Regions from separate parts of the Enterovirga sp. GCM10030262 genome, predicted to be linked through region 4. Evidence: predicted binding sites of a transcription regulator. Region 4 holds the regulator's gene; each other region holds the start of a gene.

Region 1 (3,070 bases), 1.1 Mb from region 4:
TGCGCAGATTCTCGATCTCGCGCGCGATCTCCGCCGCGCTCGGCGGGGCGCGGAGCGCATCGTTGAGGATCGCAAAGGCTTCGCCCAGCGCGTCGCGCCACCGGCCGTCACGGACGGTGATCGAAAGCTGGGTCATGTCGGCGATATGGGTCGGCCTGGCCTCGCCGAGAGAGGCGTTGATGAAGGCCGCCTGGCCGCGCGCCTTGGAATCGAGCCGGCGGTTGACGATTCGGGAAGCGAGCGAGCGGGCGAGATCGGCTTTCTCCCGCGCCATCGTGTTGGGCAGAGCCTCGTAGGGCCTCAGCCAGAGCAGGGTCGCGCTGTGCGGCGCGCCGGGATAAGCAAGGGTGGCGGCGGTTCGGTCGGTGTCCGCGACGACGCCGTAATCGGGCTCCTGCGGCGCCGGACCGGTCCCCCGCCAATCGCCGAAATGGGTGGCGATCATCGCCTCCATCGCCTGCGGATCAGCGTCGCCCACCATGATGAGGGTGGCCCGCTCGGGCCGATACCAGCGTTCGTAAAAGGCGCGCAGCCCCTCGGCGGTGGCGTCGCGCAGGGTCGCGTCGGTGCCGATCGGATCGCGCTCGGCGACCTTCAGGCCGGCGTAGAAAAGCGGCCAGCTCGCCTCCATCATCCGGGTGGTGAGCTCCGGCCGGCGCCTCTTTTCCGCCAGGATCACGCGCCGCTCGGCCTCGACCAGAGCGGGGTCGAACAAAGCGCTGTCGGCCATGTCGGAGATGACGTCGAGGCTGAGGTCGATTTCGGATCGGTCGGCGCCGGGCAGGTCAAGCTGATAGACGGTCTGGGTGGGGCTGGTCGACGCGTTGGTGTCGCTGCCGAAATTGGCGCCCAGTTTCTGCCAGATCTGCCGCGCCTCGCCGTCGCCGAAATTCTCGGTACCTCGAAACGCCATATGTTCGACGAAATGCGCCCAGCCGCGTTCCTCATCCCGTTCGTTGAGCGATCCGGCGTCGATCCTGAGGCGGATCGAGACCTGCTCGTCGGGCAGCGCGTTCCGCCGCACCGCGTAGCGCAGCCCGTTGGGCAAGGTTCCGAACGTCCAAGCCTCGTCGCGGGGAATGTCGCTGCCGCGATAGAGCCAGTCGGCATCGCCGGCGGCGGCGGCCGGCGCGGCGGCGAGGATGAGAAGGGCGAGAAGGCAGCGGCGAAGAAAGGTCATGAAATTCCCGGATGAGTCCTGTGTCCCTACCTCCCGGGTGCGAGAGAAGTCGAGGAAAGGCCTGGGCGAAGGAGGATGGTTTGGAAAAAACTTCTTTGCTTCCGCCATGTTGACTCTGGATGAATGAGAGGAACATAAAAGGAACAAATGAGTCCCTGGAGTCGTCATGCCTATCCTTTCCTCCTCCCGAGCCGAACGGCTGGCCGCCCTGCGCGCGGAGGTGCGGGCGATCGAATCGGCGACGGTGAAGGGCAAGGAATGCCTCCCCTTCGGCGTCGCCGCCCTCGATCGGCGGCTGGAGGGGGGTGGCCTCGCGACCGCCGCCCTGCATGAAATGGTCGGGACGCGTCCCGGCCTTTCCGATGACGCCGCCGCCACCCTGTTCGTCGCCGGCATCGCCGCTCGATTGCCTGGCGCCGTCCTTTGGACCTTGGCCCGCCGCGACCTTTTCGCTCCCGGCCTGATGCATGCCGGCCTTCCGCCGGATCGTGTCCTCTATGCCGAGGCCCGAAGCGACGAGGAGGTGCTGGCGGTGATGGAGGAGGGGCTGCGTCACGGCGGTCTCGCCGCGGTGGTGGGCGAGATCGGCCGCGCCGCCATGGCCTCCACCCGCCGCCTCCAGCTCGCCGCCGAGGAGGGGGGCACGACGGCGCTGATGCTGCGGCGCTGGCGCAAGGCCGGGGAGGACCCGTTCGCCCCGCCTTCCGCCGCCGTCACCCGCTGGCGCATCGCCTGCGCGCCCTCGGGGGACTTGCCGGTGGAGGGCATCGGTCGTCCCCGCTGGAAAATCGAGCTCGCCCGCCAGCGCGGCGGCGCCCCTTTCACCTGGATCATGGAGGGTAATGATGCCGAGGGTCGCCTCGCTCTACCTGCCGAACCTCCCCACCGACAGGCTGCGCCGGATCGAGGGGACGAAGGCCGCCGCGCGGCCGCCTGAGCTGTCCCCGCGCGCGGAGCCGTGGCCCGAGCCCGCGGCGGATCCGAAAGTCGGTGCCCGCATCGAAGAATGTTCCTGTCCGCGCGGCGGCGGCTGGCGGCCCGGCGCGCGCTGGGCTCGTCGCGAGGAAAGGCAGGCCGGGATCGATGCGCTCCCGGCGCATCGGCGCCCGCCGATGCGCGAGCTCGGCCGCCGCACCGAAGCCGCGCCCGTGGCGTTTCGCGAATCCTCCGCCTGGCGGGAGAACGGCGGAAGGGCCGAACAGGCGATGGTCACCACGCATCGTCTCGGCCAGCGAATCGTCATCGCCGCGGCTTCGCCCGAAGCGCTGGCGGTCGGCATCGAGCCCGGCATGCCGCTCGCCCAGGCGAGGGTGACCACTCCCGGTCTCGACATACGCGACGCCGAGCCGGAGGCGGATGCGGCGCTGCTGACCCGGCTTGCACTGTTCGCCGCCCGTCGCTGGACGCCCCGCGCCGCGGTTGCGGATACGGATGGGCTGTTCCTCGATCTTACCGGCGTCGCCCATCTGTTCGGCGGCGAACAGGCGATGTGCGCCCGCATCCTGCGCTTCTGCGTCCGCCTGGGGTTCGCCGCCCGCATCGCCGTCGCCGAAACCTATGGCGCGGCCCATGCGCTGGCCCGCCACGGCGGCGAGGCGATCCTGCTCTGTCCTGAGGGAAATATCGCGACGGCCATCGCTCCCCTGCCGCTTGTGGCGCTACGGGTCGATGAAAAGATACTCGTCCCCGCCCGCCGCCTCGGCATCGAACGGGTGGGCGACGTCCTGGCGATGCCCGCCGCGCCGCTTGTCCGCCGTTTCGGCCAGATTCTGCTGACTCGCCTGAACCAGGCGCTGGGCCGGGTCGCGGAAGCGTTCGAGCCGATCATACCCACCGATCCGCCCCAGGCCCTTCTTCGCCTGCTGGAGCCGATTGCCACCGCCGAAGCCA
Region 2 (3,070 bases), 160 kb from region 4:
CTTCGGCTTGCGTTACCCCTTCCCCGCGGCCGACTGTGGCGGACAGCTATCGCGCGCTCGGGCAGGAGCCGGGGTGGAATGTGACCATCGACGGCGGCCGGATCGACTATGTCGGCAATTATGGCGAGACGCGGATCAATGTCGCCCGGCCCGACCCGCGCACCACCTTCAACGGCCACCGCTACGAGACCCCGCGCCTGATCGTCGACATCACCCACGCACGCTGCAACGACGCGATGAGCGGCCATGGCTATGCCGACACGGTGATGGTGATCGCCGACGGCGAAACCTATCATGGCTGCGGCGGCGAGCGGCGGGCGGACTGGGACGTGTGAGCGTAGAGTCGCCATCCTGAACTTGTTTCAGGGTCCAGCTTTCCATCCACGGCGAGGCTCGTAACTGGATCCTGAAACGAGTTCAGGATGACGAGGTGGCGGGTCTATTCCGCGGCCTCTGCTTCGGCGGTGTCGAGCTTGGTCAGCGCGCGCGGCGGGGTGTCGACGATGGGCAAGGTCTCGATGCTCTTGCCGCCGGTATCGACCTTCAATGCCTCGAACCGCTTGGCCTGGGTCAGCACCTGGCTTTCGAGGCTGCCGACGAAATCATTATAGGCGCCGGTCGCGAGATTGAGGTTGCGGCCCAATTTGGCGACATGGGCGCCCATCGTCGACAGGCGGCGGTAGAGTTCCTTGCCGACCTCGGCGACCTCCTTGGCCTGGGCGGCCAGCGTTTCCTGCCGCCACATGCCGGCCATCACCTTGGCGAGCGCCAGCATGTTGATGGTCGACGCGATGATGACGCCGTTGCGATAGGCCGTCTCGATCAGGTCCGGCGCGCGCTCGGCGGCGGCGGAGAGGAAATGCTCGCCGGGGATGAACATGATGACGAAATCGGGCGACAGGTCGAACTGACGCCAATAGCCCTTGCGGCCGAGATCGCTGGCATAGGTCTTCATCGCGGCGGCATGCTGCCCCAGCAATTGCGCGCGGACGGTGTCGTCCTCCTCGTCGAACGCCTGCTCGAAATGAACGAGCGGGCATTTGACGTCGATGACGATGCAGCGGCCGCCGGGCAGGTTGATGACGCAATCGGGCCGAAGCTGGCGTTCGCCGTCGCTGACCGAGCTTTGCAGGCCGAAATCGATATTCTCGGCGAGGCCGGCCGATTCGAGGATGGTCCGGAGCTGCTCCTCGCCCCAGCGCCCCCGGGCCTTGGGGCTGGAGCGCATCACGTTGGCGAGGCGCTGGGTCTCGCGCCGCACATCGGCATTGCCCTGGGTGAGCTGGGCGACGGCCGTCTTCAGCTCGCCATAGCTTCCGACCCGCTCCTTCTCGACCTGCGCCAGATTATCCTCGTACCGCTTCAGCGTCGTCTCGACGGGCTGGAGCAAGGCCTTCAATTTCTCCTCGCTCTTCTCGCCGGCCTGGTTGAAGCGGGCGTCGGCGCGTTCGAGGAAATGCTTTTGCGCCTCGCCGAGCAATTTCGCGCCGACCTCGCTGAACTGGGCGGAAAGGGCGTCCTTGGCCTCCATCAATTCCTTCATCCGCGCGTCGAAATTGCGGCTGTCGGCCTTCATTTCCGCATTCTCGCGGAGCGCCTCGTCGCGCTCGCCGCGAAGCGCGTCGACCTGGGACTGGAGCAGCGGCACCTGCTTCGCCCGCTCCTCGGCCGCGGCGAGATCGGCGATCGCCTGGCGGAAATCGTTGAGCCGCGCGTCGCGCTCGGCGCGAAAGGCGGCCGCCTGGCGGTTGCCGACATACCAGCCCGCGCCAAGGCCCAGGAGGAGCGCCACCACGGCGAAGAGCATCGGATCCATCAGTAAAACCCCGGCTTGGAACGAATAGCGAACCTAGAGCAGGTGGCCCCGGGGCTCAAGAGCGATCGGGAACGACGGGGCGAAAAGCCCGTTCGCTTCCCGAAACGGAGGATAATTCCATGTCCATCGCCAAGATGATCGCCGCCCACCCGCAGGTCGCCGGCAAGCTCAACGAACCGCTGGCGCTGGCGGTGCGGCACGCCATGTTCTGCTCGGCGATCTGCACGTCCTGCGCCGACGCCTGCTCGGCCGAGAAGATGGACATGCGCCAGTGCATCCGCACCTGCATGGACTGCGCCGACATATGCGACGCCACCTTCAAGGTCGCGACGCGGAGGACGGGCAATAACGAATTGCTGATGGAGGAGATGCTGACGCTGTGCATCACCGCCTGCGACATCTGCGCCGAGGAATGCGCGCGCCACGACAACGACCATTGCCGCCGCTGCGCCGAAATGTGCCGCGAATGCGCGCGCGACTGCCGCGCCGCGCTCGAGACGTTCTGATGGAGTTGCAGAGCAGCGAGACCGTCGATCTGGCCGTCCAGCTCGGCGCATCGATGCTGCTGGTTATCATCTGCTCGGCTATCCACGGCATCGGTCTGGTTGGCGCCACTCGCCTTCTCAACCTGCGGGAAGACCGGCTGAAGGAGCATGATTTGGATTTTTCCGCGTTGCTGTTGATGTGTGGAATGGCGGTGTGCCTGTTCCTTCTGCACATGGTGGAAATAACGGTCTTCGCGTTTTTCTATCTTCTGGTCGGCGCCATAGGATCGCTGGAAGAGGCGATCCACTATTCCGCCGCGGCCTACGCCACGCTCGGCGGCACCGCCGAATATTTTCCCGACGACTGGGCGCTGATGGGCTCGATCGAGGCGGTCATCGGTTTCCTGCTGCTGGGCTGGTCGACTGCCTTCATCGTGCGCAACGTCAACCGGCTGCGCGAAAGCTGAGCCGTCGCAACCCCTCGCCGTCCGATGCATTGTAACTGCATGACCCAGCGAACCTCCCGCTTGCTATCGGCTTCGATCACCCTTGCCGTCATGGCGTCACTCACCGGTTGCGGGGGTGATTCCCCCGAAGACGCCGGTCAGGCCGAGCCGGAAATGCTGGTGCCCGAGGCGGAGGCGCCCATCCCGCCGGCGCCCGAGCCTAGCGAACCGGATGAAGCCTTCGCCGGCAAAGCGGAGGATGGCGCCGCTTTCCCCCCGCCGGGCGCCTTCCGCTTCGTCGGCTTCTGGGCGGCGGAGGCCGA
Region 3 (3,070 bases), 210 kb from region 4:
GGCGGTATCGGATTCGGTGCGCCGCTTCGCGCGCGGCCCGACGACGTCGAGCGACATGGCGGTGCGGCTGAGGTCGAACCCCGAAGAGCCGATCGCGCTCACCCTCGCCGGCGCCCGCGGCCTCGGCGAGGCGGCGGTCATCCTGTCGCTCAAGGACAATAGCGAGGCCGACCGCCTGAAGCGCCAGGTCGCGCAGGCGACCAAGATGCAGGCGGTGGGCCAGCTCGCCGGCGGCGTCGCCCACGATTTCAACAATATCCTCACCGCCATCCTCGGCTATTGCGATCTCATGCTGATGCGCCACACGCCCGGCGACAGCGACTATGACGACATCCAGCAGATCCGCAGCAATTCGAACCGCGCCGCCGGCCTGACGCGTCAGTTGCTCGCTTTCTCGCGTCAGCAGACATTGCGCCCGCAGGTGCTCCAGCTCCCCGACGTCATCTCCGAAGTCTCCAACCTCCTGAAGCGCCTGCTCGGCGAGACGGTGAAGCTCCAGGTCAAGCACGGCCGCAACTTGGGCGCCGTCCGCGCCGATCCCGGCCAGCTTGAGCAGGTCATCGTCAACCTCGCCGTCAACGCCCGCGACGCGATGCAGGGCAAAGGCGACGGCACCGGCACGCTCACCCTCCAGACGTTCGCCGTCTCGACCGAGGACGTCCGCAAGATCGGCAGCGATATCCTGCCTTTGGGCGAATATACCGCGCTCAAGGTGTCGGACACCGGCACCGGCATTCCGCACAACATGCTCGGCAAGATTTTCGAGCCCTTCTTCACCACCAAGGAAGTGGGCAAGGGGACCGGCCTCGGCCTCTCCACCGTCTACGGCATCGTCAAGCAATCGGGCGGCTTCATCTTCGCCGAATCGGTGGAGGGCGAGGGGACCGCCTTCAGCATCTACCTTCCCGTCCATCGGACCGAGGGCAAGCAGGCGGCGGCGCGGGAGAAGGCGCCCGAGCCGCAAGGCGAGCTGTGGGGCACCGGCACCATCCTGCTGGTCGAGGACGAGGCGATGGTGCGGGCGGTGGCGGAGCGCGCGCTCACCCGCCACGGCTATAAAGTGCTGACCGCGGAGAATGGCGAGGCGGCGCTGGAGATATTGGCGCGCGAGGGCGGCGTCGACCTGATGGTCTCCGACGTCGTCATGCCGACGATGGACGGTCCGACCACGGTCCGCGAAGCCCGCAAGACCCATCCCGACCTGCCGATCCTGTTCATCTCCGGCTATGCCGAGGAGCAGCTGCGCAAGTCGATCGACCTCGAAAACGTCGCCTTCCTGGCCAAGCCCTTCTCCGTCCGCAAGCTCGCCGAAGCCGCCCGGGATGCGCTGCGGGCGAAATAATCTTTTTGATTTTGAACGAACAAGCTCTAAATCTCGGGGCGTGACCTTCAGCCGCAACATCCTCATCATCGAAGACGAACCGCTCATCGCGATGATGCTCGAGGACTTTCTCGATTCGCTCGGGCACCGCGTCGTCGGCACCGCCGAGACCGTCCTCGACGCTCTCACCCGCATCGAGGAAGGCGGCTTCGACTGCGCGATCATCGACGTGCATCTGAAGAATGGCGAGAAGGTCTGGCCGGTGGCCGACAGGCTGGCGCGGCAGGGCCTTCCCTTCATCCTCGCCACCGGCGGCCATATCGAGCAGCCGCCGGCCGAACATGCCGCGGTGCCGGTGCTGGCCAAGCCCTATACGATCGACGCCATCGACCCGGCCCTTACCGCGGCGTGCGGGCGCTGAGGGCGCAGAGTTCCGCGCCGTCTCGCGGGTGACGCTTTGTTCCTTCCGTCGTCGCCGAGCAACGATCGGACACTCCGTTGTTTCCCACTTGTTCCGCCGGAACAAATGACGTACATGGCTTCGGCGTTGAATGGGTGGCGCGCACGCAATAGGGAGGCCTGGCCATGGTGGCATCGCTGAAAGTCGTTTCCGACAGGAATTCTTCAGATATGGACAAGCAGAAAGCCCTCGACGCCGCCCTGGCGCAGATCGACCGCGCCTTCGGCAAGGGCTCGGCGATGAAGCTGGGCTCGCGCGAGGCGGTGAAGATGGAGGCGATCTCGACGGGCTCGCTCGGGCTCGACATCGCGCTCGGCATCGGCGGCCTGCCGCGCGGCCGCGTCATCGAGGTCTACGGGCCGGAAAGCTCGGGCAAAACGACGCTCGCCCTCCACGTTATCGCCGAGGCGCAGAAGATGGGCGGCACGGCCGCGTTCGTCGACGCCGAACATGCGCTCGATCCGGTCTATGCCCGCAAATTGGGGGTCGACGTCGACGAACTGATCGTCTCGCAGCCCGACACCGGCGAGCAGGCGCTCGAAATCACCGACACCCTGGTCCGCTCCAACGCGATCGACGTGCTGGTGGTCGATTCGGTCGCCGCGCTCGTTCCCCGTGCCGAGATCGAGGGCGAGATGGGTGACAGCCATGTGGGCCTCCAGGCCAGGCTGATGAGCCAGTCGCTGCGGAAGCTCACCGGCTCCATTTCCAAGTCCAAGTGCATCGTCATCTTCATCAACCAGCTGCGCATGAAGATCGGCGTCATGTACGGCAATCCGGAGACGACGACCGGCGGCAACGCGCTTAAATTCTACGCGTCCGTGCGCCTCGACATCCGCCGCACCGGCCAGATCAAGGACCGCGACGACATCGTTGGCAACACCACCCGGGTGAAGGTCGTCAAGAACAAGGTCGCGCCGCCGTTCAAGCAGGTCGAGTTCGACATCATGTACGGCCAGGGCATCTCGAAGATGGGCGAGATACTCGATCTCGGCGTCAAGGCCGGCATCGTCGAGAAATCGGGCGCCTGGTTCAGCTACGATTCGATCCGCATCGGCCAGGGCCGCGAGAATTCCAAGACCTATATGCGCGACAATCCCGAGATCGCCGCTCGCATCGAAAGTGCGATCCGGGGCAAGACCGACGAGGTCGCCGAAGCCCTGATGACCGGCGCCGGCGCGGAAGACGACGGCTGAGGACGCGCTTCGAGGCCAAAAACACGCCCGTCACCGCGACCTTTGGGACCATTCAGCGGGTCTCGGGGTCGGGCAGGTCGGCGATCGTGCCCG
Region 4 (3,070 bases):
CCCCGGGCTCATCGAGGCGACGCGCACCCAGTTCGAAGGCATACTCGGCGAGGAATATGCGAACCAGTTCGGCCGCGCCGTCGAGGGGGGCATGGACGTGGAGCGCAACCAGGACGCGATTAACGCGCTGCGCGGGCAATTGCTGGGGCCGGGCTTGCAATAAGGACGTCACCTGATCGGGGCGGCGATGCGGGACGCGCGGTTCAGTCTGCCGCGCGCCGCTGCTAAGTCCCGCATTATGATCCTCGTCGTCGACAATTATGACAGCTTCACATGGAACATCGTCCACTATCTCCGCGAGCTCGGAGCGGCGGTCGAGGTGGCGCGAAACGACGAATTGAGCGCGGCGGACGCGCTGGCGAGCGAGGCTGAGGCATTCCTGATCTCGCCGGGGCCGGGGACTCCCGAAGAAGCGGGAATCTCGCTCGAGCTGGTCGCCGCTTGCGCCCGCGCGCGGCGGCCGCTGCTGGGCGTCTGCCTGGGTCATCAGGCGATCGCACGCCACTTCGGCGGCCATGTCGTGCGGGCAGAGCGGCCGATGCACGGCAAGACCTGTTCGGTCGAGCATGACGGGAGCGGTATCTTCGCGGATCTCCCCTCCCCCTTTACCGCCACCCGCTACCATTCGCTGACGGTGGCGACCCAGGGATTGCCGGAATGCCTCGCGGTGAACGCCACCGCCGGGGACGCGACCGTGCAAGGGCTGCGTCATCGCGACCTGCCGATCCATGGCGTGCAGTTCCATCCCGAAAGCGTGGCCAGCGAATGGGGACACAGGCTCTTTGAAAACTTCCTGCGATTGGCGCCACGGGAGGTCTATTGACACGCCTCGCGCTGTTCCTTACACGTTCCGCATACGTTCCCGAGGGGCCCGAACATGCTGACGCGCAAGCAACATGAGCTTCTTTGCTTCATCCACGACCGTCTCGGCGAGACCGGGGTGTCCCCATCCTTCGAGGAGATGAAGGATGCGCTGGACCTGAAATCCAAGTCCGGCGTGCACCGGCTGATCTCGGCGCTGGAGGAACGCGGCTTCATCCGCCGGCTGCCCAACCGGGCGCGGGCGCTGGAAGTGCTCAGGATGCCGGACAAGGGCGGCAACGTCGTTCCCTTGAAGGCTCCCGCTTTGCCCGCCGCGGCCAACGACATCGTCGAGCTCCCGCTGCACGGACGGATCGCCGCCGGCACGCCGATCGAGGCGCTGCAGGGCAATGAGAGCCTGGCCGTTCCGGCCGCGCTGCTCGGACCGGGCGAGCATTATGCGCTGGAGGTCTCCGGCGATTCGATGGTCGAGGAGGGCATTCTCGACGGCGATTACGCCCTCATCCGCAAGACCGACACGGCCCGTGACGGCGAGATCGTCGTGGCCCTGATCGACAACGCCGAAGCGACCTTGAAGACCTTTCGCCGCGAAGGCCAGATGATCCGCCTCGATCCGGCCAACCGCCAATATGACCCCCAGCGCTACCGGCCCGAGCAGGTGGTGGTGCAGGGCAGGTTGTCGGGGCTGCTCCGGCGTTATTGAAGTTTCCGCATCGAGGAGTAGCCGGATGGCGCGGTTGAATTATGTGGAGTTGCCGGCGAGCGACGTCGGCGCGGCCAAGGCGTTTTACGAAGCCGCGTTCGGCTGGGCGCTGACGGAGTTCGGCCCGACCTACGCCGCGACGATGACCGGCGATACCGATATCGGCCTTCAGGGCGATGCGGTCGAGGCGAGCAAGGCGCCGCTGGCGGTCATCGAGGTCGAGGATCTGGAGGCGGCGCTGGCGGCGGTCAGCAAAGCCGGCGGCGTCGTGGTTCGTCCAATCTTCGCCTTTCCGGGCGGACGGCGCTTCCATTTCCTCGACCCCAACGGCAACGAACTCGCCGCGGTCAAGGGCGACTGACCGGACAACGCCCGCGCATCCCGCGCTCTTTCAGAGGATCGGCCGATGCAGATAACGGCCGAATCAGGCCCTGTCCGCCGCGCCGCGCCCCGAGTCCGTAGCGTCCGCCGCCCTTCGTGGACGATCTCCGATTTTGTTGGTAGGTTGCATGCCCGGTTTGTTCGCGGAAAGGGGATCATCATGGTCGCGGGAATGCCGCCTTCCCACTTCCCCTGAAACCGCCTGGAGCCGGAGGCCGGCGACCGATTTGGAGGATGACCCTTCAAAGCCGGTCCTGAGCAAGAGTGAAGCCTGGGAGGAGTGCGCACCATGTCGATACTAGCCACCGCTATTTTCTCGCTGCTGAGTTCCACATCGCCGGGCGTCCCCGTCGATGTCGGCCGCTTCCACCCGGCGGACTTCCCCAACCTCATCAAGCTGGAGCGCACTTTGCCTCATGCGGAGATGACGAGCCGCGTCGAAAAAATCTTCGCCGACCGTCGCTGTTCGATCGACGGGCAGAGCAAGCTCCGGTTCAACATCACCGTGCCTTATGCAATCCTGATGGAAGCCGGAGGCACGGCGAAACGAGTCGTCGTCGGAGAGGTCGACTGCGCCCCGCTGGAGACGCTGGTCGGGCAGGTCGTCGTCGCCAGGGCCGCGAGGGGCGATTTCAAGCTGCAGCACAGCGAAGGCGATCGCTGGTATGTGAGTGATCTCCATTTCGGCCTGGGCGAACCCGAGCTGGCCGCGGCGGTCGAAGATCCAAACCAGGTCACCTGCAAAAGGGGCGAACCCCAGCTCGGGAGCCGCCTCAGATATACCAGGATGTGCAAGACGGCGGCGGAATGGCAGGCCTATAATAATGACCGGCAGCAGCTCCGCAGGGACATCGGCAACAACGCCGCGTGTCTGGGGAACCCGTCCTGCACCAGCGACTAGCGCGGTCGGCGGCGGTCAGTCGCCAACTCTCGCGACGACTGCCCTCCAAGTGAGAGCGGCCCGGCCGAGGGACAGCGCCGCTGGCGGTGATCGGCCGCACCCCGCGTTCGAGCGGTCTCTCGGCGCTTTGTGGACGATCCATGGAATTGCTGATAGGCTGAACCCCGATTGACGCGCGACGGGGGGTTCAGGCTCGCAGCCATGTCTTTCCTTTCGACGAAGCCGCCTGAATGTTCGGGTCCCGACGAGGTCGATTACAAAGA

What was found. The regulator LexA, encoded in region 4, represses DNA repair genes until DNA is damaged. The targets are predictions, from matches to a motif close to TGTTCNNNNTGTGTTCNG.
Region 1: the regulator LexA is predicted to act here: its motif matches at 1,309-1,326, upstream of ACFQRC_RS07450 (ImuA family protein).
Region 2: the regulator LexA is predicted to act here: its motif matches at 1,833-1,850, upstream of rmuC (DNA recombination protein RmuC).
Region 3: the regulator LexA is predicted to act here: its motif matches at 1,840-1,857, upstream of recA (recombinase RecA).

What each region holds. Positions count from the first base shown of each region.
Region 1 covers NZ_JBHTDC010000001.1:1,542,439-1,545,508, forward strand. The annotation lists gene ACFQRC_RS07445 (M16 family metallopeptidase) at 1-1,180, opposite strand, end outside; gene ACFQRC_RS07450 (ImuA family protein) at 1,347-2,117, shown strand; gene ACFQRC_RS07455 (DUF6504 family protein) at 2,026-3,070, shown strand, end outside.
Region 2 covers NZ_JBHTDC010000001.1:317,683-320,752, forward strand. The annotation lists gene ACFQRC_RS01480 (hypothetical protein) at 1-335, shown strand, start outside; gene rmuC (DNA recombination protein RmuC) at 440-1,816, opposite strand; gene ACFQRC_RS01490 (four-helix bundle copper-binding protein) at 1,936-2,322, shown strand; gene ACFQRC_RS01495 (hypothetical protein) at 2,322-2,768, shown strand; gene ACFQRC_RS01500 (hypothetical protein) at 2,808-3,070, shown strand, end outside.
Region 3 covers NZ_JBHTDC010000001.1:261,584-264,653, reverse strand. The annotation lists gene ACFQRC_RS01235 (response regulator) at 1-1,342, shown strand, start outside; gene ACFQRC_RS01230 (response regulator) at 1,383-1,742, shown strand; gene recA (recombinase RecA) at 1,952-2,977, shown strand; gene ACFQRC_RS01220 (multidrug effflux MFS transporter) at 3,030-3,070, opposite strand, start outside.
Region 4 covers NZ_JBHTDC010000001.1:473,473-476,542, forward strand. The annotation lists gene ACFQRC_RS02310 (peptidyl-prolyl cis-trans isomerase) at 1-163, shown strand, start outside; gene ACFQRC_RS02315 (anthranilate synthase component II) at 239-823, shown strand; gene lexA (transcriptional repressor LexA) at 878-1,525, shown strand; gene ACFQRC_RS02325 (VOC family protein) at 1,551-1,886, shown strand; gene ACFQRC_RS02330 (hypothetical protein) at 2,196-2,807, shown strand.